3 regions of the Kribbella sp. NPDC049174 genome follow, and region 2 is predicted to be linked to each of the others. Evidence: riboswitches for the same ligand, from Rfam matches in the RefSeq annotation. Region 2 holds a riboswitch; each other region holds the start of a gene.
What was found. Region 2 has a riboswitch for thiamine pyrophosphate ahead of thiS (sulfur carrier protein ThiS). Riboswitches for the same ligand answer to the same signal wherever they lie in the genome.

Region 1 (7,232 bases), on a different contig from region 2:
CGCATCCGGACGCGACCAACCGGCGGAGTCTGGCGGCCGAAGTGGTGGCCGGGGTTGCCGCGTCGGCGACCGAGGCGCCGTTCACGACGCCGACACCGAAGCCGGTGGCGACGCCGACGCAGAAGTTCACCACGCCGTTGCGCCCGGCACCGACGCTGACCCGGCCGCCGAAGGGCTCGAAGCCGAACTACTCGGTCTCCACCGGCAAGCTCGCCGTCGTCCCGGGGCTCAACAAGGCCACCGGCATCCGCGACAAGCTGACCTACCGGGTCGAGATCGAGCAGGGCCTGTCGGTCAACGGCGACGCGGTCGCGGCGGCCATTCACAAGACACTGACCGACGCGCGCGGCTGGCAGGCGATCCACCCGGTCAACTTCGAGCGGACCGACAAGGTCGACGCCGACCTGCGCATCATCCTGGCCACGCCGACGCTGACCGACAAGCTGTGCCTGCCGCTCGACACCGGCGGTGAGGTCTCCTGCCGGGTCGAGGACCGCGTCGTGCTGAACGCGAAGCGCTGGATGTACGCGGTCCCGGCGTACTCGGGGAACGTCGCCCTCTACCGCAGCTACCTGGTCAACCACGAGGTCGGGCACGCACTCGGCCACGGCCACTCCACCTGCACCAAGGCGAAGACCCCCGCGCCGGTGATGATGCAGCAGACCAAGGGCCTCGGCGGCTGCCTCCCGAACGCCTGGCCGACGATCAAGGCGACCTGAGCGAAGCCCTCGTTCGTGAGAAGCTGAGTCCGAGGGGAGGGAGCAGCGATGTCGTCACAGGATTTCCCGACGTACGGCCGCGACGAGCAACCGGAGCAGCCGACCGAGGAGCAGCACTACGCCCCGCCTGCTCCGTACGGCGGCAGCTCCTACGGCTCCACGCCGCACGGCCAGCCCCATCCGGGCGGCTACGCCCAGCCCCAGCCCTACGGCACCCCACCGGGCCAGTACGGCGCGCCACCTCAAGCCCCGCCGCACGGACCACCTCAAGGACCACCCGGCGCGTACACCCAGCCGCCCAACTACCGTCCCGGCGCCCCGTACGGCACCGCCGCTCACCCGCAGCAACACGAGCTCCCGCAGTACGGTCGGGAACAACCCGTCGCACCGCGTGACCCCCGCGCGGCCCGCGTCGTACTGATCGCCGCGATCATCGCCGCCGTCTACGGCCTGCTGGTGCTCTCGGTCCAGCGGGTCGCCCTGCGCGAGATCTCCCAGGCACCCGGTTCGGCGCTGAACCACCCGCTCCGCACGGATGTCATCGACACGATCGGCCAGTTGCTGCTGCTCCTGGTCGGTGCGGCCGCGATCGCGATGTGGGCGCGCGACGTACTGGCCCGTCGCAAGGTCGGGCGTGAGCTCGACCCGATCGAGGTCGGCGGCCTGTTGCTGGTCGGGGTGGCGTTGGTGCCGATCGTGATCTGGGCGGTGATGGTCCTGTCGACCGGCATGGGCGCCATCGACGACTCGATCGATCGACTGCCCACGGCGTACGGCTGGGGCGGGATCGGCCTGCTGATCCTCTCCGTCGGCTTCTTCCTCGGGTACCGCGAGCTGAAGCCGCCCGTCGGCAACCCGGTCGTCCAGGCCGCGCCGGCCCGCGCGCCCTGGGAGTGAGCATTCCGATCGTCCTGGTCCCGGGCCTCGGCCTCGGGCCGCGCTCGTACGCGCCCACGGTCGAACACCTCACCACGCCGTACCGGATCGTCACGTTGCCCGGGTACGGCGAACCCGCCGAGCCCGGCGACGACCTCCGTCCACAAGCTCTGGGTACGGCGGTCGCGGACAAGATCCGGGAGCGGTCGGTCCTGGTCGGGCACTCGGCCGGCTGCCAGATCGTCGTGGAGACCGCGGTCGCCTACCCCGAACTCGTCCACGCGCTCGTCCTCATCGCCCCGACCGGAGATGTCCGCGCGTCGAGCTGGCTGGACCTCGCGGCCCGCTGGGTGGGCTCGGCCGTCCCGGAGTCCCCGCGTCTGATCCCGGCCCTCGCCCCGCAATACGCGCGGACCACGTTCTCCACGATCGCCCGGGCGGCGGAAGCGGCCAGACACCACGATCTGGCTGGGATCATCAGCCGGGTGCGGGCGCCGGTGGTGATCGTGCGTTGCCGGCACGACCACCTGTCGCCGGCCGAATGGATGGACCGGCTGGCCGAGCTCACTCACGGTGAGGCGCGGACCCTAGCGACCGGCTCCCATATGCCGGTGCTGACCAACGGTCCCGAGGTCGCCGCGCTCATCCAGCGGGCAGTGGCTGCGCCGGGTCCGGCCTGAAGCGCTATCGTTGACGCAGTAACAAACCTCTGCGGGAGCTCGCACCACGCGCGGGCTGAGAGGGCGACGCCGGGTCGCCGACCGCCTGAACCTGACCGGGTAATGCCGGCGTAGGGAGCGGGTCCAACCATGACCAATACCGCTGTTCGTCCTGCCGACCACACCGAGGCGCCGCTCGTCCTCACCACGGATGCGCCGCGCACTCTCGGCTTCCTCGACCAGTTCACCCTCTGGGGGAACCTCGGTATCTCACTGTTCGGCCCGGTCACCGGTGCGCTGGTCGCGGCGTACACGGGTTCGCTGGCACAAGGCCTGCTCGCGGTCGTGGTCGGCTGCGGGATCGGTGCGCTGGTGCTCGGCGGCGCGGCCGTGTTCGGTTCGCACACCGGAGCGCCGGCGATGGCGTGTCTGCGCGGACTGTTCGGCCGGCGCGGCTCGATGGCGCCGACGGTCCTGAACATCGCGCAGAACGTCGGCTGGGCGACGATGGAGATCATCGTCATCTCCTCGGCCGCGGTCGCGGTGACGAGTGAGCGGTGGCGCTGGCTGTTCGTCGTACTGGCCGGTGTGCTCGCGACGGCGATGGCGGTCCGGCCGCTCGGCAGTGTGAAACTGCTGCGGAAGTTCATGGTCTGGCTGGTGCTGATCGCGTCGGTCTATCTGTTCGTGCAGGTGCTCAGCAAGCCGGTGCAGGACCTGCCGCAGGACAGCGTCTTCGGCTTCTGGCCGGCCGTCGACCTGGCCGCCGCGGGCGTCGTGTCGTTCGCGCCGCTGGCCGCCGACTACACCCGGCACTCGCGCACCAACAAGGCCGCCTTCGCCGGATCGGCCCTCGGCTACGGCATCGCGGCGATCGCGTACTACGCACTCGGTGTGTTCGCGGTCGCGACGCTGCAGACCAACAGCACGGACGTGATCACCGCACTCGTCACGTTGCCGGCCGGCGCGATCGCACTGTTCGTGCTGCTGGTGGACGAGGTCGACGAGGCGTACGCGAACGTGTACTCGACCACGATGGCCGCGCACAACCTGATCGGTCATGTCGACCGGCGCTGGATCTCGATCGCCATCGGCGTGATCGCCACCGGTCTCGCGCTGGTGGTTGACCTGGGCAACTACACCCAGTTCCTCTACCTGATCGGCTCGGTCTTCGTCCCGCTGTTCGCGGTCGCGATCGCCGACTTCTTCGTGGTCAGCAAGATGAACTGGGACGTCTCCGGTACGGCGCGCTTCCGCTGGCAACCGGCCGTCGCCTGGCTGATCGGTTTCGTCGCCTACCAGCTGGTCAACCCGGGCACGGTGTCGGGCTGGTCCCCGTTCTGGCTCGACCTCCAGCAGCGCATCTTCGGCCACCAGCCCGTCCCCGGCTGGCTCGGCGCGACGTACACGTCCATCATCGTCTCGATGCTGGCCGCGATAATCCTCGGCCGGATCGGTCGCCGACCGCTGGACAACTGACCCGGAGTAACCGGGATACTTGCGCAATGCTGAACTCCGCACTGCGCAGCCGGGCCGAGTACGCGGAACTCGGGGCCGATGGGCTGGCCGCGCGTACCACGCCCGAGCGGGACGCGGCGATCGTGAAGGCCGTCGAGGAGCTCCTGGGCGGCCGTGAGTCGGTGCTCGACCTCTGCTGCGGGTACGGCCGGGTGGCGCTGCCGCTGCGCCGGGCCGGGAAGGTCGTGCGCGCGCTGGACATCTCGCCGAACCTGATCGAGGCCGGTAAGGCGAAGGCGGACGAGGAGGAGCTGTCGATCGACTGGGCGATCGGCTCGATGACCGACCTGCCGTACAAGTGGGACTCGTTCGACGCGGTGATCTGCCTGTGGACCGCGTTCCACGAACTGTTCGCCGAGGACGAGCAGATCTCCACGATCTGCGAGATCTCCCGGGTGCTGAAGCCGGGCGGCGTGGCGATCATCGAGGGCCCGGTCTGGGGCCCGGCGACGGCGGCCGAGATCGCCAACGGCATGCGCCAGGGGCCGGAGCACCGGATCGTCACGACTGAGCAGTTCGGCACCAGCAGCGTGCACTTCATCCACGACGAGATCAGCTACGGCCGGCTCTGCGCGGCCGCCGGCATCGAGGACTACAAGGTCTACAAGCGCGAGTGGGGCGGCCGCCGTCGCCTCATCCTGGAGATCCACGCACCCGCGGCAAGCTAGCCCTTCGGGGTGAGAAACCTTTGCAGTACGGCGGCCAAACCGTCAGGGTCGGCCAACATCGGCAGGTGACCGGTCTGGAGGGACTGGATCGAGGTGGCGCCCAGGGTCGCGGCGTAGGTGGCTTGCAGAGCGGGCGGCAGCTCCTTGTCGTTGGTGGTCTGGACGTAACCGCGCAGCGCCGGGAACTGGCGATCGCCGACCGGGTCGCGGTAGAGCTGCTGCGACTCGGGGCTGAACTCCTTCACGATCCGCGCCGCCTGCTCGTCGTCCAGGTCGCTGGCCAGGCCGGACCGGATCGCCTTGGCCGGCGGACGGGTGCCGGCGAGTCGCATGATCGCGCTGACGATGAGCTTGTTGGGAAACGGCAGGGCGCCGACGAACGACTGCCCCGGCGCGGGGATCGAGGCCGCGACACCGAGGAATCCCTGGACCCGATCCGGTGCTTCGGCAACGAGCTGACTGCCGATCACGCCGCCGATCGAGTGCGCCACCACGATGAACCGCTCCGGAGCCTCGGCGAGCACCTTGCCGGCGTAGTCGCGCAGCGATCCGGTGCCCGGGTACGCCGCGACAGAGGTCGCCTGGCCGGCCGGGAGTGCGGCGCGGACGTCGTCCCAGATCCAGGCCGGCAGCCCGGCTCCGCTGAGGAACAGCAATGGTGAAGTCATCGGCCCAACCTACCGGAATCTCGGGTCGATCCCTGACGGGTCAGATTCTTGACCTGAAAGCATTTCCGGAAAATCCCCACCGGCCCGGATCCCTTGCAGGCAAGGGGAAACAAGAAGCAGATCCCCACTCCACACTGGGGATCTGCTCCTTTGTCTGTTCAGTGTAAAACCATTCTCGCGGCGGCGGGAAAACTCAGCTTTTCGATTCAAGATTCAGCAGGAATCGCTTCGCTTCCAGCCCGCCGGCGTACCCGGTGAGCGCTCCGCTCGAGCCGATCACCCGGTGGCACGGCAACACCACGCAGACCGGGTTCGCGCCGAGCGCCGTACCGACGGCCCGGGCCGCCTTGGGCTTGTGGATCTCCCCGGCCAGTCGCCCGTACGTCGTCGTACGGCCATAGCTCGTGTGGGCCGGGAGGTCGGTCAGGACGAGTCGCTGGAACGGGGTGGCCAGGGCGAGATCCACGTCCAGTTCGAACTCGTGCCGTCGACCGGCAAGGTACTCGTCCAGTTGCCGTCGTACGTCGTCCAGCGCCCGGGGCTGGCGTAGTACGCGCGGGGACACGGCCTTGGCGAGGCGGTTGGTGATGCTCTCCTCGTCGCCGAACGAGCTGGCCACGACGCGGCCGTTCGCGACCGCGAGCAGCAGGGTGCCGATCGGGGTGTCGTGCAGGGTGTAGGCGACGTCGGCGGTCGGGAAGACCGGTGGCTTGAGGTCTGGTGCGGTGAGCCGGGCCAGCCGGCTCTCGAGGTCATTCATAGGTGTACTCCGAGTTTGGTGCGCAAGGCCGCGAGCGCGTCGCTGACAAGTCGTCGCGACGCGGCAGGCGTGGTGTCCAGAGCGGCGGCCACACCGTGGTGGTCGAGGTCGCCGACGTATTTGAGCGTGATGGCGAAGCGTTGGCGTTCAGGTAGCTCGTTGACGGCTTGCCAGAGATCCGGGTCCGGCCAGTTGGCGGCGTCGGGGCCGTCGACCGCGATCGGTGGAGCTTCGTCGAGCGGGCTCTGTGGTCTGCGGGCCCGATGTACGTCGGTCGCGCATCGGGCTGTGATAGTCAGGAGCCAGCTGCGGAGGTTCTTCGCCGAGGTGAGGTTGGGGTAGGCGGCGAAGGCCTTCTCCCAGGCGCGCTGGGCCACGTCGTCGCCGTCCACCGGCCCGGCCAGCGCCCGCGCCAGCCGCGCCACGTCCCGCCAGTGCGCGTCGACGAGCGCCTGGAAGGGCGGCAGCAAGACCTTCTCCGGAGCCATCACGTCAGTAGAACGCACGCACGCCCAGCTGTGTGAGGGCAACCCGGCGGCGTGTCGTTCCAGCCAGCGGTCATTTTCGGACGGGTGTCCCAGATTCCGAGATTGTCTAGTTATTGAGTCGACATTGATGAGAGAGTCGTTGACATGACGACGACCTTGCTCACCCGCCGTCGCGTCATCGATCTCCTGCGGACGGCGAGCGCCACCTGTCGGTGACGGCTGCGCCGCTTCGCGTTGCCCCGGCGGACTTCCGCCGTACGAGGCCTGTCTGAGACCGCCTCCACACCCCCGCCCGGTTGTGGCGCTGCCTGCTGCCCACCTCCGGTCGTCCCTGCCCCCGTTCCGAGGGAGAGACATGTCAGTCCATGCGATCAACCCGTCCGATCGTCCGTCCCTTTCCGTCGTTCCAGACCGCCTGGAAGTCGTTCCCGACCGGCTGGAGGAGCGGACCGTCGACGCCGACGTCTACCGGTCCGTCTTCCGTCGCCACGCCGCCGGTGTCGTGGTGATCACGGCGGACGCCGGCCACGGCCCGGCCGGGTTCACCGCCACCTCACTGGTCTCGGTCAGCCTGCTGCCGCCACTGGTCTCGTTCGCGATCGCCACCAGCGCGTCCAGCTGGCCGACCGTCAGTAAGGTCGACAGCCTGGTGATCAACTTCCTGTCCGCCGACCAGCAGGGCATCGCCGGCCGGTTCGCCACCAGTGGCATCGACCGGTTCGCCGAACCGACCCTCTGGTCGAGGCTGCGCACCGGTGAGCCGGTCCTCGACGAGGCGCCGAGCTTCCTGCGCGCCCAGGTCGAGCACCGCTTCGCCGTCGGCGACCACTATCTGGTCGTCGCCCGCCTCACCACCCACTCCGAGCGACGTGAGCA
Region 2 (7,232 bases):
GGCGTACTTGTCCGCGAAGGCCTGCGCGGTGAGCTTCTTCTGCAGCACCTGCTGGAAGTCGGCTTCCATCTCGGTCTTGAGGATCTTGCTCCAGTCCGGCAGGTACGTCGGCAGCTGCAGGTACTGCGTCTTCGGGTTCTTCGACGTCTCGACGATCGCCCGCAGCGGCTGCGACTGCTGCACCCACGGCGCCTTGGCGGCCTCGGTGTTCGCCGGCACCTGGCCGACCGCCTCACACCACTCCGAGTTGGCCGTCGTACTCATGTACTCGACGAACTTCCAGGCCGCGGCCTTCTTCTCGCTCTTCGCGAGGATGCCGAGCCCCGAGATCGCGGGCGCGGTCGCGGTGATGACGCCGTCGGCGTTCGGGAACGGCTGGACGCCGGCCACGTTCGCCGGGCCGAGCGCCTTGAAGTGGTCCTGGGTGGAGCCGAGGTTGTGGTGGGTCGCCCAGGCCGAGCCGCCGTCGAACGCGGCCACGATCTTGGCGTAGTCGTTGGACAGGTCGGCCGGTGCGCTGACGGTGCCGTACAGCCCGGCGTACCGCTCGAGCGACTTGACCGCCTCCGGGTCGTTGAAGGTCGCCTTGCCGTCGTCGGTGAAGAACGTGCCGATCCCTGCCTGGCCGTACGTCATCGCGAACATCGGCGGCATCGAGCCCGGCCCGCCGCGGAACGCGAACCCGAACCGGTTCTTGTCCTTCTCGGTCAGCTGCTGGGCGATCGAGAAGAGGTCGTCGTACGACTTCGGCTCGGCCAGGCCCTTCTGCTTCAGCCAGTCGGTCCGGTACCAGATCACGTCCGACAGCGCGCTCAGCGGAGCCTTGTAGAGCTTGGCGTCCGACGAGTTGCGGCGCTCGTTCGCGATCATCGTCGCGTCGACCTTGCTGGTCAGTCCCGACTTCTCGTACGCGTCGTCCAGTGTGACCAGCGCGTTCTGCGCGATCAGGTGGGCGACGTCGTTGCCGATCAGCAGGACGTCGGGGATCTCGCCGGAGGCCAGCGCGTTGTCGACCTTCTGCAGGTACGACGAGTTGGGCAGGCCGACGTACTCGACCTTGACGTCGGGGTTGGCGGCGTTGAACTCGCCGATCAACTTCTCCCACTTCTTGGTCAGCGCCGGATTGGCGTTGGTGTCCCAGAACTGGACGGTGCCCTTCGCCTCACCCCAGTCGTCGGGGTTGCTCGCGGCCTCGCTGCCGCCGCCGCTGGTCGGGCCGGCGCAACCGCCGATCGCCAGCGCCAGGGTCGCGGCCGTCGCTGTCGCCCGGATCCACCCTCTGCCTGTCATCTGGTCCTTCTCTCCACGCCGGAACAGTTTGAGAAACCGGTTTCTTCGTGAGAAAGTAACACAGCGCACCGGGCTCGCAATAGGGTTCGGAAGGCGGTTTCCCGATCGGAGGGCGAGACCTGTGTATGCCAACCCGGTGCTGGACGCGGATTGGCCGGACCCGGATGCGGTCCGGGTCGGCGACGACTACTGGATGATCGCGTCCAGCTTCAACCGGGCGCCCGGACTGCCGGTGCTGCACTCGCGCGACCTGGTCTCGTGGACGCTCGTGAACCATGCGTTGCGCGAGGTGCCGCCGGTCGAGCACTACCGGATTCCGCGGCACGGCGGCGGTGTCTGGGCGCCGAGCATCCGGCACCACGACGGGCGGTTCTGGATCGTCTATCCCGATCCTGATCACGGGATCTTCGTGCTCAGCGCCGCCGATCCGGCGGGCGCCTGGTCGGAGCCCCGGCTGCTGCTGGCCGGCCGCGGCCTGATCGATCCGTGCCCGCTGTGGGACGACGACGGGCGCTGCTATCTCGTGCACGGCTGGGCGAAGAGCCGGGCCGGGATCAAGAACCGGCTGACCGTCCGCGAGGTGTCGCCGGCCCTCGATCGAGTCGTCGGGCCGGCCCGGACCGTCATCGACGGAGACGAGTTGCCCGGGTACACGACGCTCGAGGGGCCGAAGTTCTACAAGCGGGACGGGTACTACTGGATCTTCGCCCCGGCCGGAGGGGTCACGACCGGGTGGCAGTCCGCGTTCCGGGCCCGGTCGCCGTACGGGCCGTACGAGGATCGCGTCGTACTGGCGCAGGGATCGACGCCGGTCAACGGGCCGCATCAGGGTGCGTGGGTGGACACACCGGCCGGCGAGGACTGGTTCCTGCACTTCTCCGATCGCGGTCCGGCGGGTCGCGTCGTACATCTGCAGCCGATGACCTGGGAGGACGGCTGGCCTGTCATCGGTGATGGCGGAGAGCCGGTACTGCGGCATCCGCTACCGGCCGGCGAGCAGCGTGAGCCCGAGCGGAGCGATGCCTTCGAGGGGCCGGAGTTGTCGCCGATCTGGCACTGGCAGGCGAACCCGCGGCCCGACTGGTACGACGCTCCGAAGGACGGCTCATTGCGATTGGCTGTGTTCCCGGACGACGACGGCGATCTGCGGAATCTCCCGCAGGTGCTCGGGCAGCAGCTACCCGGACATCGCCGGCGGTTCGAGACGTCCGTCCGGCTCGACGGCGGCGGGCCGGGTGCTCGAGCCGGTCTCGTCGTACTGGGCCAGACGTATGCGTGGATCGGCCTCCATCGCACGCCGACCGGGACGGACGTCGTACTGCGCGAGCGCGGTACACCGGATGAGGACCTCCTCCACCAGGCTCCAGTGGAGACGCCATACGTCGATTTGGCCGCTGACGTCGATGAGAATGCGGTGGTGCGGTTCTCCTATCGGGCGGGCGGTGAGTGGGTGGAGATCGCCAAGGTCTTCCAGGCTGTGGAGGGACGGTGGATCGGCGCCGAGGTGGGGCTGTTCGCGGCGGCGCCACAAGGCACGATGGATGGTGGCGGGGCCGTGTTCGGCCCGGTCCGGGTAACCGAGCGAGAGACGGCTTGATGGGCAGGACACCGAAGGACTCGATCACGATCGCCGACGTCGCGCGGGCGGCGGAGGTGTCGCGGGCGACCGTGTCGCGGGTGATGAACGGCCGCCTCACCGTCGCGCCGGAGATCGCCGAACGCGTCCGGGCCGCCGCCGACCGGCTGAACTACCGGCCCAGCGACCTGGCCCGCAACCTGTCCCTCGGCCGGACGAACATGGTCGCGCTGGTGGTTCCGGACCTGGGCAACCCACTGTTCCAGCAGATCATGCGCGGTATCACCAACGCTTCGGCCGCGGCCGGCTACCGGGTCCTGGTCGCCGAAACCGACGAGGACCCGATGGCCGAGGCGGATATCGCGGTGGAGGCCCGGCGCCGGTGCGACGCGCTCATCATGGTCTCGCCGCGGCTGGCCGAGGACAGCCTGCTCGAGCTGCTGCCGGAGGTGAAGCCGGTCATCCTGGTCAATCGCCAGGGGCCGTCCGACGTCGCCACGGTCGGGGTCGATTTCGGCAGGGCGGTGCGGATCGTGGTCGACCATCTCGTCGGCCTCGGACATCGGCGGCTCGCCTACCTGGCCGGGCCGGTGGGGAGCGCGTCGAATACGGATCGCCTGCGCTCACTGGAGATCGCCGAGCGGGAGATCCCCGGGCTGGAGATCGTCCGGTTGGAGTGCGGTTCGTCGATCGAGGACGGGTACGCCGCGGTCGAGCGGGTGCTGGAGTCCCAGGTCACGGCCGTCGTCGCGTTCAACGATCTGGTCGCCTTCGGTCTGCTGGCGAGGCTCAACGAGGTCGGCGTCGCCGTACCGGCTGATCTGTCGGTGGCCGGGATGGACGACATCGGGTTGTCGCGGTTCGCCGTTCCGTCGCTGACGACGGTGCGGGTTCCGCAGCAGGGGTTGGGTGAGTTGGCCTGGCAGGTCTTGTACGCGCAGATCGCGGGGTCGGAGGGCGAGGTGGACGGCGTACCGGATCTGCGGCTGGCATTGCGGGCGAGTACCGGTCCGGTGCCGCAGGCGACCCGGTTGCAAGGGGATGCGCCGCGCGGGCGGTTGGGGCCGATCCGCTGGCAGCAGCAGGGGGACATCTTCGTGCTGGGTTCCTCGTCGGGGCTGCTGGCGCACTACGAGTTCGGCCGTCGGATGCCGCAGGTGCATTCACCGCGGCCTTATCTGCATCCTGTTCGAACCCTCGGCGGCAACCCGTTGACCGAGGTGAGCCCGGTCGATCACCGGCATCACTACGGCGTCTCACTGGCCGTTGCCGGAGTCAACGGAACGTCACACTGGGGTGGCCGCACGTTCCTCCCCGGCCGCGGTCCGACCTTGCTGACGAACCACGGCCAGCAGCGCAGCCGCGGTGTCACCGTCGACGACGGTCCGGGTAACTCGCTGACCGACGAGATCACCTGGTACGACGAACAGGGCCGGCCGCAACTGGTCGAACGCCGACGACTCAGCGGCGCACTGGCCGAAGGCGGCTGGCGACTCGACTGGAACAGCGTCCTCACCGCCCGCTACGGCCCGATCCGCATCGACAGCCCGGCCACCGCGGGACGGCCCGGCGCCGGGTACGGCGGCATCTTCTGGCGACTGCCGTCCGCGGAAACCACTGTGGTGCTGAGCGAAGCCGGCGAAGGCACTGACGCCGCCTACGGCTCCCTGAGCCCCTGGCTGGCCTTCGTCCAGCAACGCGGCGACACCGTCACCACCTTGCTACTCGTGCAGTCCGACGGTGTGCGCCCGTGGTTCCTCCGCTCCACCGACTACGTAGGCGCCGGCCCAGCCCTGGCCTGGCAAAGCGCCTTGGCGCTACAGCCCGACCAGGACCTCTCCTTGTCCCTGACCGCCTTACTGCTCGACCGCTCCATCGACCTCACCGAGGCCCCGGACCTGGCTGGGAGGGTCCTCTCAGAAGGTCGGTAGGCCTGTCACCGGGGACGAGGCGAGGGCTGAGTGCCAGCGGCGGGGGACCCGGCCGGCCAGGCGGGCGGCACGGCCGGCGTTGACGGCATCGCGCATCGCGGCGGCCATCAGGGCGGGCTTTTCGGCTCGGGTGACCGGGGTGGCGAGCATGACGGCGTCGCAGCCGAGCTCCATGGCCAGCGCGGCGTCACTCGCCGTACCGATGCCGGCGTCGACGATCACCGGGACGTTCGCGGCCTCGGCGATGAGCGCGAGGTTGTGTGGATTGCGGATGCCGAGGGCGGACCCGATCGGCGCGGCCAACGGCATCACCGCGGCGCATCCGGCCTGCTCGAGTCGACGCGCCAGGATCGGATCGTCGTTGGTGTAGGGCAGCACGGTGAATCCGTCCGCGATCAACGCGTCCACGGCATCCAGCAACTCGACCGGATCCGGCATCAGCAGGTGATCGTCGGCCACAACCTCGACCTTGATCAGGTCCGTCTCCAGCGCCTCGCGGGCGAGCTTCGCGGTGAGCACAGCCTCCGCCGCCGTGTGGCAACCGGCGGTGTTGGGCAGTACTTCGATGCCGTGCTTCTTCAGTACGTCGAGGATCGAGCCCTCGTGGCCGGTGCCGAGCCGGCGCATCGCGACCGTGGTGAGTTGGGTGCCAGAGGCAATCAATGCCTCCTCCATCACCTCGAGGTTCGCGGCACCACCCGTGCCCATGATCAGCCGGGAGGTGTAGGTCCGGCCGCCGAGCTCCAGTGGATCGTCCATGTCAGCCTCCCTGGACCGCGCTGACGATCTCGACCCGATCGCCGTCGGTGAGTATGGTGGCGGCCCACTCGTCCCGGGTGAGCACGGTCTGGTTGACCGCGACCGCGATCCCGGTCTGCCGGTCGGAGTACTCCCGGACCAGATCGGCCACAGATCGATCCGGTGGAACGGTCGTGGCCGTGCCGTTGACCCATACGTCGTAGTTCATCGCTTCCTCCCTACGCCGGAATTACCCGATTCAGGTTCAGCGGTCGGCGACGCCCTCGTCAGTCGCCCTCTCAGCCCACTCCGGTGTGAGCTCCCGCGGCACTTTCGACCCTAACAGATCGGTGCCGGTGAGCAGCGCGGCGAGTTCCGTCGGCCGGTACAGCACCTGCTTTCCGGTGCGTTGCGGCTCGACCAGTCCGGTACGCCGGAGCAGTTGGAGGTGCTGGCTCACGGCGGACGGGGTGACCTTCAGCTCCGCGGCGATGTCGCTCGTCGTCCGGGGATGGGTGAGCAGCGCCAGGATGCGGGCACGCGCCGTACCGACGAGCCGGCCGAGATCCCGCCGCGACGGTGGTTCGGCGACGGTCCAGAGGTGTCCCTGACCACGCGGTGGATAGCCGAGCAACGGCTCCGCGCCGATGTCGAACGGAATGACCGCGTGCGGCCCGAAGAGGGTCGGCTGCAGGACCAGTCCGCGGCCGTCGATCCGCTCGGTTCGGCTCGGATTGGCGACCCGATCGATGCGTAGCAGCCCGTCGGCGTAACTGATCGCGGGCCCGAGCTCGTTGAGCATCACGCCGGTGCCGTGCTGGGTGATCACATGGCCGCGGAAGCTGATGTCGGCGGACAGGACCGTACGCATCCGCGGCCAGTACGGCGCCATCACCGTCTGCCAGTACTCGCGCAGGGCCTCGACCACTCTGGAGACGCCGTCGGAACCGGCCAGCTCGCCGGGCAGTTCCCGGTTCACCGCGACAAGCTGCCGGTCGAAGGTGGCCCGGTCCACCGCCGCGATGATATCGAGCTCGTCCTGGATCTGGGTCAGCGGCGAGGTGGGACGCGGCGTGAGGAAGTCCGGGCTGCCCATCGTGTCGTTGACCAGCAGGCGCAGCACGCTCCAGTCCAGCGCCGGGAGCAGCGGCTGAACCGCGCGGACCCACGGCAGCTGGAAGGGGAAGCGGCCGGGGTCCTGCAGCGCCCGCAGCGACAGCACGGTCTCGGCGGCCGGCGAGATCGCGAACCGGACGTCCTCGAGATCTCGCGAAGTCAGCTCATAGGTGAGCACAGCCGTCACCTCCGTCGATGTAGCCGGATCCTAAATCGTTCCCGGCCGGACAGAACGCCGGGGGACAGTCGAGCCCATGCTCACCGAGGCTCCCCCCGACGCACGACCACAGACAGCGCTGCTCGGCGTACTGGCAGTGTGCTCCGCCGTCGGTGTCGGCATGGTCTACTTCCCGCAGGCGCTGCTGCCGTACGTGGCCGCGTCGCTGCAGGTGCCGCCCGCGGATGCGGCCCTGGTTGTGACCGCGCCGCAAGCTGGGTACGCCGCCGGCATCCTGGCCGTCGTACCGCTCGGTGATACCGGGGCGCAGCGCCGCCTGCTCACCATCCTCTTCGGCAGCGTCTCGGTCTTCGCCTTCACCGCGGCCGTCGCACCGTCGTTGCCGGTCCTCGTGCTGGCCTCG
Region 3 (7,232 bases), on a different contig from region 2:
TCCGGCCACGGCACGTCGGACGTCCGCACCGGCCTCGGCATCGTCGTACTGGTCCTGTCGCTGGCCTGCTGGGCCGCGGTCAGCGCGGTATATCGCCGTACCAAGGGTGCTCCGGTCCATGCCCTCGGCCACCAACGCCTGCTGCGCGCGGCGGCCGGTCTGGTCCTGGTCGTCGGGCTGTTCGACCTGTACGCCGTGCTCACGCGGTGAAACCGAATGGTTACTCACCGGTCGTGTCCAGGCGGGGGAGTTCATCGCGACGCGGTACGTTGACTGGGCGGATGCCGCGTCAACGGTCCGTTCCCCCTAGCATGTTCACGGTTTGTCCCTCGTTCATCCGGAGCTTGAAGTGCCGTTACGTCTGCGTCCGAACGACCCGACGTTCTACGACCTTTTCACCGAGTCTGCCAACCACCTCGTGGACGGATCCCGGATCCTGGCCGAGTTGCTCGGCAGTACGGCGGGAACCGGGCTGTCGTCCAGTCACCAGATCGCCGCCGAGATGAAGGATGCCGAGCACGCGGCGGACGAGACCACCCACTCGATCATCCGCCGGGTCAACTCGACCTTCGTCACCCCGTTCGACCGCGAGGACATCTATCGGCTGGCCTCCGATCTGGACGACGTGATGGACTTCATGGAGGAGGCCGTCGACGCCGTCCACCTGTTCGGCCTGGAGAAGCTGCCGGAGGAGATCGCCGAGCAGATCGAGGTGCTCCAGCGGGCCGCCCAGCTGACCGCGGAGACGATGCCCCGGCTGCGGACCATGAAGGACCTGGCCGAGTACTGGATCGAGATCAACCGGCTGGAGAACACCGGTGACGCGGTTCATCGCCGCATCATCGCCAAGCTGTTCAGCGGCGAGTTCGACGCGCTGACGGTGATGAAGTTCAAGACCGTGGTCGACCTGCTGGAGGCCGCGATCGACGCCTTCGAGCACGTCGCCAACACGGTCGAGCAGATCGCCGTCAAGGAGAGCTGAGCGTGGAATTCGCGCTCGTCGTCGCGGTCATCGTCATCGCCTTGACGTTCGACTACACCAACGGCTTCCACGACGCGGCGAACGCGATCGCGACCTCGGTCTCCACCCGGGCGTTGACGCCACGGGTCGCGCTGGCGATGGCCGCGGTGATGAACTTCCTCGGCGCGTTCCTCGGTACCGAGGTGGCCGAGACCGTCGGCAAGGGCATCATCAGTATTCCGTCCGGCGAGCACGGGCTGGTCGTCGTGGTCGCCGCCCTGGTCGGCGCCATCACCTGGAACATGATCACCTGGTACTTCGGCCTGCCCAGTTCCTCGTCGCACGCGCTGATCGGCGGCCTGGTCGGAGCCGGGATCGCCTCGTCGAGCGTGGTGCTGTGGTCCGGCATCGCCGACAAGGTCGTCATCCCGATGGTGCTGTCGCCCGCGATCGGCTTTTTCGGGGCGTTCATCCTGATGACGGCGATCCTGTGGATCTTCCGGCGCAGCAACCCCGGCAAGGTCACCCGCGGCTTCCGGTTGTCTCAGGTGGTGTCGGCCGCCGCGATGGCGCTCGGCCACGGCCTGCAGGACGCGCAGAAGACGATGGGCGTGATCTTCCTGGCCCTGGTCACCACCGGATACGTGCAGCCGGACGACGGCATCCCGACCTGGGTGAAGGTCGCTGCCGCGACCGCGATCTCGCTCGGCACCTACTCCGGGGGCTGGCGGATCATGCGCACCCTCGGTCGCCGGATCATCCACCTGGACCCGGCTCGCGGCTTCGCCTCCGAGTCGGTCGCCGCGACCGTCCTGTACGTGATGGCGATCGGTCTGCACGCGCCGGTCTCGACAACCCACACGATCACCTCGGCGGTGATGGGTGCCGGCGCGACCAAGCGGCTGTCCGCGGTCCGCTGGGGTGTTGCCAGGGGTATCGTCGCGGCCTGGATCCTGACCATCCCGGCCGCCGGTCTGGTCGCCGCCCTCTGCTACGGTCTGGCCCACCTGATCCTGGAGTGAGCCCGCCGTACCAGAGGCACACCTGACCGGTGTCTCAGCGGTTCCAGCGGCGTACTGCCTTGGCCACGTCCTTGGGGCGGATCGAGCCGAGGTTGAGCTCCCAGGTGGCGGCCAGGCGGTCGCCGAGCTCGGGCAGGTTCAGGTAGGCCTGCGGCCGGACGGCCATCACCCAGGTCGCCGCCGCCGCGTGGCCCTGCTGGAAGAGCAGGTGGTTCGCGGTCGCCTCGATCCGGCGGCGCTTCTCGCCGTCCAGCCGGCTGGACGCCCAGTCCTGCATGATCGAGCCGTCGTCCGCGGTCATCCGGGCCAGGTACGTCAGCGGCCCGCGCCAGAACCCGCGGCTGCCGATGTTGTCCAGGCTCTCCAGCGGGAACCAGCCGTTCTGGCAGCGCCGGCCGTTGATCGCGGCCTCGACCTCTCGGGCCTGGGCCGCGTTCAGGCCCTGGACCGCCCAGTCGAGGAAGTACAGGCCGACGTCGGGGACCTCCTCCGCGACGTGTGGCGCCACGGTCAGCGTCCCCGGCTCGAAGAGATGCAGCTCTTCGGGTGATTCCAACACAACTTCCCCCGCCCACCTGAGTACGACGGCCGCGCACGCCACCGCGCGGCCGGGAACACAGGGACCCCCCAGGTTCCTGCACTGTCAACAGAGGTTCTTCGTACCCTCGTGCCGATCCGGGGTCAAGGTGTTGTCCGATTGCCGACTACTGCTGAGGCAAACGTCTACTTCTTCCGGTCCGCCCGGCGGGCCAGCTCCTCCTGGTCCAGCCGCTCGGCTTCGGCGGGGGTCGGGGCGCTGCCGCCGTACGAGGCAGGCAGCCACCAGGCGCCGGCCGGCTGCTCGGGGTAGGCGCGGATGGTGCGGTCGAGCATGCCGGCCATCGTCGAGCGCAGATGTGCGGTCGCCTCGACCGCGTCGTCGCCCCGGGTGACGGTGATCGGCTCGCCGACCGTGATCGCGATCGTGCGGTGCCGGGAGAAGTCGCGCGGATGGTCCTTGGTCAGCATCCGCTGCGTCCCCCACAGGATCAGCGGGATCACCGGTACGCCGGCCGCCGCGGCCATCCGGACCGTGCCGGACTTGAACTCCTTCAACTCGAACGACCGGCTGATCGTCGCCTCCGGGAAGACGCCGACGACCTCACCCGCGTTCAGGTACTGCAGCGCCTGCCGGTACGACGCCGTACCGGCCGCACGGTCCACCGGGATGTGGTGCATACCGCGCATCAGCGGACCCGAGTACCGGTTGCGGAACAAGACCTCCTTGGCCATGAACCGGACCAGCCGTTTGCTCGGGACCGCGCCGAACCCGCCGAGGACGAAGTCGACGTACGAGATGTGGTTCAACGCGATCACCGCGCCGCCGGCCCGTGGCACGTTCTCCGTCCCGGTCAGCTGGAACTTCAGGTCCAGCACCTTGAACGCCGTCTTCGCGAAGCCGATCACCGGCGGGTATACGAGGTCTCGCATCCCCCGACGCTACCGGGCCGGTCAAGACGGCAGGTTAAGGTGACCGTTGACAATTGGAGATCGCGGGAGCTCGCACCGTAGCGGGCTGAGAGGGCGGCTGGGTGAACCGGCGCCGCCGACCGCCGAACCTGTCCGGGTAATTCCGGCGTAGGGAGCAGCATTGTGACAACCATCGGCAATTCTGTCCGTCCGTCTGTCACCACCGGCCCGATCTCGGGCTCGGAGAAGATCTATCGCGGTGAGCTGGGTGTCCCGGCCCGCCGGGTCCACCTCACCAACGGCGAGCACTTCGACCTGTACGACACCTCCGGTCCGTACACCGACGCGTCCGCGACCATCGACGTCCAGGCTGGTCTGCCGGCGCTGCGGCGGGACTGGATCGCCGGTCGCGAGCCGTCGACCCAGCTCGCGCACGCGCGAGCCGGGACCATCACCGAGGAGATGAGGTACGTCGCCGTCCGCGAGGGCGTCGACCCGGAGTTCGTCCGGGCCGAGGTGGCCCGCGGCCGGGCGGTGATCCCGGCGAACCGGCGGCACCCCGAGTCCGAGCCGATGATCATCGGGAAGAAGTTCCTGGTGAAGGTGAACGCGAACATCGGCAACTCGGCCGTCACCAGCTCGGTCGAGGAAGAGGTCGAGAAGCTGGTCTGGGCGACCCGGTGGGGCGCGGACACGGTGATGGACCTGTCCACCGGCAAGAACATCCACGAGACCCGCGAGTGGATCCTGCGGAACTCACCGGTGCCGATCGGGACGGTGCCGCTGTATCAGGCACTGGAGAAGGTGAAGGGCGATCCGGCCGCGCTGTCGTGGGAGGTCTACGGCGACACGGTGATCGAGCAGTGCGAGCAGGGCGTGGACTACATGACCGTGCACGCCGGCGTACTGCTGCGGTACGTCCCGCTGACCGCGCAACGGATCACCGGGATCGTGTCGCGCGGCGGTTCGATCATGGCCGCGTGGTGCCTGGCACATCACCAGGAGTCCTTCCTCTACACGCATTTCGCCGAGCTCTGCGAGATCCTGCGGTCGTACGACGTGACGTTCTCGCTGGGCGACGGGCTCCGGCCGGGATGTATCGCGGACGCCAACGACGCTGCGCAGTTCGCCGAGCTGCGGACCCTCGGTGAGCTGACCAGGATCGCCTGGGAGCACGACGTCCAGGTGATGATCGAGGGGCCGGGACACGTGCCGATGCACAAGATCGCCGAGAACGTCCGGCTCGAGGAGGAGCTGTGCGGTGAGGCGCCGTTCTACACCTTGGGGCCGTTGGCAACTGATGTGGCGCCGGCCTACGACCACATCACCAGCGCGATCGGCGCGGCCCAGATCGGCTGGCTGGGTACGGCGATGCTCTGCTATGTCACGCCCAAGGAACACCTCGGTCTGCCGGACCGCGACGACGTGAAGACCGGTGTGATCACCTACAAGATCGCTGCCCACGCGGCCGATCTGGCCAAGGGACACCCCGGGGCGCAGGACTGGGACGACACGTTGTCCAAGGCAAGGTTCGAGTTCCGCTGGGAGGACCAGTTCAACCTCTCGCTGGACCCGGACACCGCACGGTCCTTCCATGACCAGACGCTGCCGGCCGAGCCGGCCAAGACCGCCCACTTCTGCTCGATGTGCGGTCCGAAGTTCTGCTCGATGCGGATCACTGCCGACATCCGCGCCTACGCCGAGGAGAAGGGCCTGACCTCGACCGAGGCCATCGAGGCCGGTTTCGCGGAGATGTCCGACACCTTCAAGGCGCACGACAAGAAGCTGTACCTGCCGCTGGCCGACTGAGTCGCTTCGGACCCGGAGTACGCCGTACTCCGGGCCCGAACCGTGCTGACGCGCAGTGAAGTCGCGGGGCGAGTCGAGATGCCGAGGGCCCGGGACTGAGCGGAGAATGAGGAGATCGGCGGGCCTGCGGGGCGATCACTGAGAGTGATCGGGTGAACCGATTCAGGTTTTTTCCTTCACTCTACGTGAATAAGACTGTAGCCTTAATGCGTTGGGAAGGAGGTGCAGGGCGGTGGTCTTCGTTCTCACGGTAGATCAACGGGGCAGCCGAAGCATGACCGATCTCGTACCCGAGCTACTGAACACCCTGAACCGACGGCCGCGGCGGACCGGGTTGCTCCGGAAGTTCGAGCGGACGGCCGGCGACGAGGTGCAGGGCGTGCTCTCGGAGGCTCGCGCCACCATCGACGTGATCGTGGAGCTGCTGCGCTCGGACACGTGGTATGTCGGGCTCGGCATCGGCGACGTCGCCCAGCCCTTGCCGCGCAGTACCAGGGCAGGCAGCGGCGACGCGTTCGTGCACGCGCGGGAAGCGGTGAACCGGGCCAAGTCGAGCCCGCACCACGTCAACGTGGTCGGGACCGATGCCCGCGTCGCCGAGCAGGTGGAGACGGTGCTGTGGCTGATGGCGTCGGTGCTGCGGCGCCGGAGTGAGCGCGGCTGGGCCGTGGCCGACCTGTTGGCCGAAGGACTCACCAGGCGGGAGATCGGCGTGAAGCTGGGGATCAGCCAGTCGGCGGTGACGCAACGGGCCCAGGCGGCCGGCTTCGTCGAGGAGCAACGTGGACGGGTGCTGGCAGCCGAGTTGCTGGGCGCCGGGGCCGCGGCGTGACGGCTCTGATCCTGTCGCTGACCGCGGCAGCCCTGGTCCTCGCCGTACTGGCCTGGGTGCCGAAGGCCGGCTCCACAGTGCAGATCGTGCTCAGCGGCGTGATGCTGGTCTGCCTGGTGGCAGTCGGCCTCTTGCTGCTGGCAGGCGACGGTGTGGAGGGCTGGGTCGAGCGCTGGTGGAACGTACTGCTCCTACTGGCCGGAGGCCTCGCCGTCACCGGTGGCGGCCCGCTGACGACGTCTGTGCTGGCTCTGGTCGACCGGGGCAACACCAGAGCCCAATCGACGCAGAAAGCCGGTGAGGTACTGCGTGGAGGCGCGCTGATCGGCTCACTCGAGCGCGGCGCCATCTACGCCGCTCTGGTGGCGGGCTGGCCGGAGGGCCTCGCGATCGTGCTGGCCATCAAGGGACTGGCCCGCTACCCCGAGCTGCGCAGCCCCGACCAGCCGGCCTCCGTCACCCCGCAGGCCGTCGCCGAACGCTTCATCATCGGCACCTTCACCAGCGTGCTCTGGTCCGTCACCTGCGCCGGCTTCCTGCTGTCGCGCTAGTTCGACCTGATCACGTACGTCGACATCACCTTGTCGTGCCAGGTCTGCTTCTGGTCGTCCCACAGCGGCCACAGCAGGTTCAGGAAGCAGGCGTTGTTGAAGAGCCCGGCCAGGAACTCGCGGAGGAACGCCTTGCCGGCGCCCACCGGCTGGAAGTAGGTGGAGTCGACCAGCCGCAGGTTCAGCACGCTCTTGCCGACGCTCTGCCCGGTCTTGCCCTGGCGGAAGACCCGGTTCCACAGGCCCAGCCCCAGGCTGACGGCGAGGCTGAGGAGGAAGACGAGGATCGCCCAGATCTCCGGATCGTCGTCGGGGTAGGTGTTGTCGGCGCGGGACGCGATGTTCGCGATGAAGATGCCGTACCCGATCAGGATCGGGATCGAACTGATCAACGAGTCGATCAGGAACGCGCCGGCGCGCGGACCCCATTCGGCGAGCGGGGCGGCCGGGGCTCCGTAGCCGTAGCCACCTTGCTGACCATAGGCTGGCTGGCCGTACTGCGGCTGCCCATAGTGCGGTTGCCCGTATTGGGGCTGCCCGTATTGGGGCTGGCCGTACTGGGGCTGGCCGTACTGAGGTTGGCCGTACTGAGGTTGGCCGTACTGCGG

Region 1: another riboswitch for thiamine pyrophosphate. It lies ahead of ACGFIF_RS40125 (purine-cytosine permease family protein); the one in region 2 lies ahead of thiS (sulfur carrier protein ThiS).
Region 3: another riboswitch for thiamine pyrophosphate. It lies ahead of thiC (phosphomethylpyrimidine synthase ThiC); the one in region 2 lies ahead of thiS (sulfur carrier protein ThiS).

What each region holds. Positions count from the first base shown of each region.
Region 1 is NZ_JBICSZ010000013.1:39,161-46,392, reverse strand. It holds gene ACGFIF_RS40140 (DUF3152 domain-containing protein) at 1-719, shown strand, start outside; gene ACGFIF_RS40135 (hypothetical protein) at 768-1,616, shown strand; gene ACGFIF_RS40130 (alpha/beta fold hydrolase) at 1,613-2,275, shown strand; TPP riboswitch at 2,297-2,409, shown strand; gene ACGFIF_RS40125 (purine-cytosine permease family protein) at 2,405-3,733, shown strand; gene ACGFIF_RS40120 (class I SAM-dependent methyltransferase) at 3,760-4,440, shown strand; gene ACGFIF_RS40115 (alpha/beta fold hydrolase) at 4,437-5,108, opposite strand; gene ACGFIF_RS40110 (methylated-DNA--[protein]-cysteine S-methyltransferase) at 5,302-5,868, opposite strand; gene ACGFIF_RS40105 (RNA polymerase sigma factor) at 5,865-6,356, opposite strand; gene ACGFIF_RS40100 (flavin reductase family protein) at 6,712-7,232, shown strand, end outside.
Region 2 is NZ_JBICSZ010000015.1:93,914-101,145, forward strand. It holds gene ACGFIF_RS41555 (ABC transporter substrate-binding protein) at 1-1,290, opposite strand, end outside; gene ACGFIF_RS41560 (family 43 glycosylhydrolase) at 1,412-2,887, shown strand; gene ACGFIF_RS41565 (DUF6807 family protein) at 2,887-4,797, shown strand; gene ACGFIF_RS41570 (thiazole synthase) at 4,783-5,556, opposite strand; gene thiS (sulfur carrier protein ThiS) at 5,558-5,764, opposite strand; TPP riboswitch at 5,755-5,871, opposite strand; partial or broken gene ACGFIF_RS41580 (DUF5937 family protein) at 5,996-6,631, opposite strand; gene ACGFIF_RS41585 (MFS transporter) at 6,906-7,232, shown strand, end outside.
Region 3 is NZ_JBICSZ010000002.1:115,032-122,263, forward strand. It holds gene ACGFIF_RS11025 (DUF202 domain-containing protein) at 1-210, shown strand, start outside; gene ACGFIF_RS11030 (DUF47 domain-containing protein) at 350-982, shown strand; gene ACGFIF_RS11035 (anion permease) at 985-1,983, shown strand; gene ACGFIF_RS11040 (hypothetical protein) at 2,018-2,542, opposite strand; gene ACGFIF_RS11045 (lysophospholipid acyltransferase family protein) at 2,707-3,453, opposite strand; TPP riboswitch at 3,506-3,625, shown strand; gene thiC (phosphomethylpyrimidine synthase ThiC) at 3,616-5,241, shown strand; gene ACGFIF_RS11055 (transposase) at 5,516-6,073, shown strand; gene ACGFIF_RS11060 (hypothetical protein) at 6,070-6,624, shown strand; gene ACGFIF_RS11065 (RDD family protein) at 6,621-7,232, opposite strand, start outside.